Deinococcus aerius: one gene and its partner. The protein of the gene in region 1 interacts with the protein of each later gene in a pairwise test. Links are inferred from orthologs where the notes say so. Each region holds a gene or a part of one and is shown on either strand. Other genes may lie near its edges.

Region 1 (3,192 bases):
CCTATCCCGCCCCGGCCGCTGGGGAGGCCCCTGGCGGTCAAGAAGCTCGCGCCGCTCAACGTTCCCGTGCGGGTGCTGCGGGTGGACCTGCGCTACCGGAACGTGCTCGTCGCGCCCGTGCTGCCCCGGGCGGGGCTGGGGGTGGGTGCGCGGGTCAGCCAGCTCGCGCGGACGAGCGGCGCGCGGGCGGTCGTGAACGGGAGCTACTTTCATCCGCGCTCCTATGTCCCGGCGGGCGACCTGGTGGTGCAGGGGCGGCTGCTCACCTGGGGCCGCATTCCCGCCGCGCTGGCGATCACGCCGGACAACCGCGCCGCGATCCTGACGAGCACCACGGCCCTGCTCGGGCGCCCGCTCGACGCGACCTGGCACGGCATGGAGACCGTGATCGCCACCGGGCCGCGCATCCTGAAGCGGGGCCGCGTGGTGCGGCAATACGGGGACGTGTTCCGCGACCCGGCCCTCTTTGGCCGCGCCGCCCGCAGCGCCGTCGGCCTGCGCGGCAACCGCGACCTCGTGTTCGTCACCACCCACGCCAAACTGACGACGACCGAGATGGGCAAGGTCATGGCCCGCCTGGGGGTGCGCGACGCGCTGCTCCTCGACGGCGGCAGCAGCGCGGGCCTGGCGTGGAACGGGGGGAGGGCGCTCGACAGCGTCCGCAAGGTCGCCTACGGGATCGGGGTGTTCACGGATTACCAGGGGCGGCGGTACGCGCGGTGAGGGGGAGGGAATCGAGCCGCCGCGAAGTCGCCAGGTGGGCACAGCAACCCCTCGGCGAGTCCGGCCCTGCCGGAAGGCAACAGCAGCAAGCTCCCGGGGATGAATGGCGTTCCTGGCTCCCCTCAAAGGGAGCTGTCAGCGAAGCTGACTGAGGGGTTGACCCGGCCAAGCCCTGCCGAAACCGGATGTTACGGATGCCCCGAAGCAGAGGGCCGCAGTCCCGTTCCTCCCTTACCATGCAGGGATGACGTTTTCTCTTCCCGGAGGCCGCCCTTGAAGCCCGCGCAGGTGGAGGCGCAGCTCTCGCGGGTGCTCAGTGAGGCCATCGCGGGCCTGCGTGACCCCCGCGTGCCGCTCATCGTGACGGTCGAGCGGGTGGCGGTGACGCCGGATTACGGCCTGGCCCGCGTGTACGTGAGCGCGATGGGGGCCGACATGCCCGCCCTCCTCGACGCCCTGACGCACGCGCGGGGGCACCTGCAACGCGAGGTCTCGGCGCACGTGCGGATGCGGCGCACCCCCACCCTGGAGTTCCACGCGGCGGGCGAGCGGAGCTTCCTGTGACCGCCCTGCCCGAGGCCCGCAGCGAGATCCGGGTGCGCTACGCCGAGACGGACGCGATGGGCGTGGCCCACCACGCGACCTACCCCGTGTGGTTCGAGGTGGGGCGCACCGACCTCATGCACGCCCTGGGGCTCCCCTACGCCGAGGTCGAATCAAGAGGCTACTACCTCATGCTCTCGGGCCTGAACGTCGAGTACCGCCGGGCCGCCCGCTACGACGACCACCTCACGCTGATTACCCGGGCGGCCAGCGTCCGCTCGCGCACCCTGACCTTCACGTACGAGGTGCGGCGGGCCAGCGCGGACGCGGAGGGGGAACTGCTGGCGACCGGCGAGACGCGCCACATCGCCACGGATAAGGACTACCGCCCGTCGCGGCTGCCGGACGACGTGCTGAGGTTGTTGTCCGGGAGGTGAGATTCGCCCGGGACGGTGCGGACCTGATCCGGCTCCTGCCATCCTGAGGAGCGGAAGCGGTCCACCGCGCTCCCGCCCGGCCCGGTGCGACTTTCCACACCCGCGGCCCCTCCCCGCCCGCTAGACTGCGCCCCACATGAGTCACCTGTCGCGCACCCTGCCGATCAAGCGCGCCGCACACGTCTATCTCGTCCGGGACGGCCATCTCCTGCTCGTGGAGGAACGGATGGATGACGGCAGCATCTTCTACGGCCTGCCCGGCGGCAAGGCCAACCCCGGCGAGAGCCTCGCCGACGCCGCCGTGCGCCAGGTCGCCGTCGAGACGGGCCTGACCGTCACCGACCTGCGCTTTGTCAGCCTGCTGGAGGGCGAGATGCTGACGGGCACGCGCAACGAGTGCTACGCCAACTTCGGGCGCTTCACCGCCTCCTTCAGCGGCGACATCGGCCCCACCGATCCCGAGGTCGTGGGCGTGAAGTGGGTGCCCTTCGAGCAGGTCGAGGGCCTGGTGCGCTACGGGCCGCCCCCCGAGGTCGAGGAGCGCAACCCCCTGATCTGGGTGCCCACCCGCGACTTCCTGCGCGGTGAGGCCCGGGCCTACTACCCGATTTAAGGCGCCTGGGGATGCGTCCTTTTCCCAAGCGGCGGGCCCTGTTCGTCCTGAGCGCCCTCCTGATCGGCCTGTCCTCGGCCACCCAGACCCTCCCCACGCCGCCGCCCCGGCCCGCCGAGGCCGCGCGCACGCTGAACGACCCGATCTTCCCCGGCCTCGGGCAACTCGGGCTGGACGTGCGGCACTACGACGTGGCGCTCACGGTGGAGGAGCCGGGCTCACCCACGCTGCGGGGGGTCGTGACCCTGACGCTGGGGGCAACGCGGCCGCTGGGGGAGGTGCGGCTGGACTTCCTCGGGCCGACCGTCACCGCCGTGCGCTGGAATGACCGGGCGGTGCCCTTCCGTGTGGACGTGGGGGCGCAGAAACTGGTCGTGACGCCCCCCTCCCCCCTGCTCACGGGGCAGGAGGCGCGGCTGACCGTCGAGTACCAGGGCAGGCCCGGCGTGGTCCGCGACCCCGACTTCAGCACGCCCGTGGAACTGGGCTGGCAGAGCGTGCCCGCCGCGGGGGGGCTGCCCGGGGCGAACTTCACGCTCAGCGAGCCCAACGGCACCCACACCTTCCTGCCCTCGAACGACCACCCCTCCGACCAGGCGACCTTCACCACCCGCGTCACGGTTCCGGCAGATTACACGGTGGCGGCGAGCGGGGTGGAGGGTCCCGTGTCCTCGGGGAACGGGACTCGCACGTTCGTCTTCACCCAGGCTCAGCCCATTCCGACGTACGCGCTGGGTATTCTGGTGAACCGCTTCGAGCGGGTGACAGGTCCGGCGGTTCCGGTCGGGGTGAACGGTTCGCCCGTCGCGCGGCGCGACTACTTCCTGGCGGACACGCCGCAGACCACCCGTACCATCTTCTCCCGCGCGGACGAGA
Region 2 (3,138 bases), on another replicon or contig:
ACCTCATCCTGTCCAACAAACCGGTCGCCTATGCCCTGACCCTGCCGCAGGACCGCCTGCCCCTTCGCCCGGGCGACCTCCCCTCCCGGGAGTATATGCAGGTGCGCGACCTGTACAGAGAGGCGCTCGCCACGGGGGTGCGAGCCTCCGGGCGCTATCTGCCTGACCCCCACGGGACCCAGGACGCCCTGGTCGCCGAGTACAGTGGGACGCTGGAACTGCTGGAGCATAACCTCCTCATGTACTGGACGGACGCCGAACTCGACGCCCATACCCTCGTTCATCCCGTTCTGGGTCCGCTCAGTGTGCGGGAGATGCTGTTCTTCACGCTCTACCACAACGAACACCACCTCAAGGGCGTGCAAGCCAGTCTCAACCGAACGGAGAATCCATGACTGAAACACTCAAAATCGCCCTCGTGACCGGCTCCAGCCGGGGTCTTGGCCGGGCGATGGCGCTTGCCCTGGCCGGGGCGGGCTTCGGCGTGGCCGTGCATTACGGCCGGAATCAAGCCGAGGCCGAGAAAGTCGCGGACGAGGTTCGTATCCTCGGCGTTCCCGTTCAGGTCTTCGGCGCCGACCTCTCCGACCCCGCCAACGCCGGAACGCTCGTGGAGGATGTGATTAAAGGTCTGGGCCGCCTCGACGTGCTGGTGAACAATGCTGGGATCACCCGCGACAACCTCGCCGTCCGAATGAGGGACGACGACTGGAACGCCGTGCTGGACACCAACCTCACGAGTGCTTTCACCGCCTGCCGCGCGGCGATCAAGCACATGATGCGCGCCCGCTCGGGCCGGATCATCAACATCGCCTCGGTGGTTGGGCTGATGGGCAACCCCGGGCAGGCCAACTACGTCGCCAGCAAGGCGGGCCTGATCGGGCTGACCAAGGCGCTCGCCAAGGAGTACGGCGGGCGCGGGATCACCGTGAACGCGGTCGCCCCCGGCTTCATCGAGTCGGACATGACCGGCCAGCTTTCCGGGGACGTGCAGAAGGCGTACCTGGGGAGCATCCCCCTCGCCCGCTTCGGCAGGGCAGAGGATGTCGCCGCCCTGGTCGCCTTCCTCGCCTCAGACGCCGCCGGATACATCACCGGGCAGGTGATCGGGGTGGACGGCGGGCTGTACCCGCATTAAGGGCCCGGTTTCGCTTGAACTCCGTCCAATTTCGTCCGCATCTGCGGAATACCCGTGTAGACTGGCGCAGACTTCAGGATCAGGAGGTACTTAACATATGGCGAGTTTTGAGGATGTAAAGGAAGTGATCGTCGAGAAGCTCGGCGTGGACGCGGACAAGGTGACCCCGGAGGCCCGGTTCGTCGAGGACCTGGGCGCGGACAGCCTGGAAACCGTCGAGCTGATCATGGGGCTGGAGGACCGCTTCGGCATCTCCATCAGCGACGAGGACGCCGAAAAAATCCGTACGGTGCAGGCTGCCGTCGATTACATCGGCTCCAAGCAGTAGGAGCACACTCAGGCCGGGCGGCGCGGGGGGAGATCCCGGCACCGTCCGGTTTTGCCGCTGCCTGGCACTTGCTGGCCCGGGCAGGTGGAGGGAGGCAGCATGACCTTAACGGGACTCAAACGTGTGGCGATCACCGGCCTCGGCCCAGTCACGCCCATCGGAACGGGCGCGCAGGCCTTTGCGGAGGCGCAGCGGGCGGGCAAGAGCGGCATCGGCCTGATTGACCGCTTCGACACCGCCGAGGTGGCGAGCAAGATCGCGGGCCAGGTGGACGACGACCTCGGCGAGTACGTGGACGCCCGCGAGGCGCGCAAACTCGACCGCTACGTGCAACTCGCCCTCGCGGCGGCGGAACTCGCCGTGCGCGACAGCGGCCTGACGGAGGAGGACCTGCGCAGCGAGCGCACCGGGGCCGTGATCGGCAGCGGGATCGGCGGGGTGAAGACCTTCGAGGACCAGGCGGGCGTCCTGCACTCGCGCGGGCCGGGCCGCATCAGCCCCATGTTCATCCCCATGATGATCGCCAACATGGCGACCGGGCACGTCGCCATGCGGTACGGGGCCACTGGGCCGAGCAGCACCGTCGTGACCGCCTGCGCGACGGGCACCGGGGCCATCGGCGACGCGGCCCGCTACATCCAGCTCGGCCTGGCCGACGTGATGCTCGCGGGCGGCACCGAGGCGGCGGTCACGCCCATCGCCATCGGGGGCTTTTCCAACATGAAGGCGCTCTCCACCCGCAACGACGCGCCGCAGGAGGCGAGCCGCCCCTTCTCGGCCAGCCGTGACGGCTTCGTGCTCGGGGAGGGCGCGGGCGTGGTGGTGCTGGAGGAGTACGAGAAGGCGAAGGCGCGCGGCGCCACCATCTACGCCGAGATCGTGGGCTACGGCACCTCGGCCGACGCGCACCACATCACCCTCCCGGCCCCCGAGGGACGCGGCGCGCAGGTCGCCATGCGGATGGCCCTCGCCACGGCGGGCGTGAACCCCGAGCAGGTGGGCTACATCAACGCCCACGGCACGAGCACCCACTTCAACGACCTGCACGAGACGCAGGGCATCAAGCACGTGTTCGGCCCGCACGCCCACAAGCTCGCCGTCAGCTCCACCAAGTCCATGACCGGGCACCTCCTCGGCGCGGCGGGGGCGGTGGAGGCCATCGCGGTCGCCCAGGCGCTGAGGGACGGCATCCTGCCCCCCACCATCAACCTGACCGACCCCGACCCCGTGCTCGACCTCGACTACATCCCGGAGGGCGCGCGGGAGGAGCAGGTCGAGTACGCGCTGAGCAATTCCTTCGCCTTCGGCGGGCAGAACGCGGCGCTGCTGTTCAAACGGGTCTAGCGGATCGGCTGTGTGAGGCGGCAGTGTCCTGGTCTTCGCCTCACACCCTGTGACTCCTCAGCGGCATCCCTGTGTCGAGATGGCGTCTTGTCATTGACCTTGGGTGAATCAACAGTGTTTGGGAAGGAGCAGGTCTCCGCTTAGGCTGCCCGCATGGATGCTCAGACGTGCGAGCGGAAGCTGTCCCTCCTTCGTGAGCCCCGTATGCTGCCGCTCACCGAATATACCGACGACCTCGCCAGAAGAACGAACAGGGTTATCCCCTTCTTCGACCCAGAGGACGGAGGCACCCAGGCAGAACTGCTCCTGCTGATGAGCCACGTAGATG

Evidence for each region.
Region 2: the proteins of DAERI_RS06155 (region 1) and acpP interact in binary tests that used the Escherichia coli proteins (3 or more experiments, as listed by UniProt). The link is inferred for Deinococcus aerius from one-to-one orthologs.

Annotation. Positions count from the first base shown.
Region 1 is NZ_BFAG01000003.1:262,669-265,860, forward strand. The notes cover bases 118-2,993. They hold DAERI_RS06155 (acyl-CoA thioesterase), read left to right. Parts: upstream 118-1,283; coding sequence 1,284-1,703; downstream 1,704-2,993. Other genes in these bases: DAERI_RS06145 (LysM peptidoglycan-binding domain-containing protein), read left to right, coding at 118-723; DAERI_RS06150 (ribosome-binding factor A), read left to right, coding at 997-1,287; DAERI_RS06160 (NUDIX domain-containing protein), read left to right, coding at 1,840-2,316; DAERI_RS06165 (M1 family metallopeptidase), read left to right, coding at 2,328-2,993. Also shown: more of DAERI_RS06145, read left to right, coding at 1-117; more of DAERI_RS06165, read left to right, coding at 2,994-3,192.
Region 2 is NZ_BFAG01000015.1:88,197-91,334, forward strand. Bases 29-2,850 are described here. They hold acpP (acyl carrier protein), read left to right. Parts: upstream 29-1,235; coding sequence 1,236-1,466; downstream 1,467-2,850. Other genes in these bases: DAERI_RS18315 (DinB family protein), read left to right, coding at 29-395; fabG (3-oxoacyl-[acyl-carrier-protein] reductase), read left to right, coding at 392-1,138; fabF (beta-ketoacyl-ACP synthase II), read left to right, coding at 1,566-2,810. In the rest of the region: more of DAERI_RS18315, read left to right, coding at 1-28; DAERI_RS18335 (uracil-DNA glycosylase family protein), read left to right, coding at 3,015-3,138. UniProt on the Escherichia coli protein: Carrier of the growing fatty acid chain in fatty acid biosynthesis.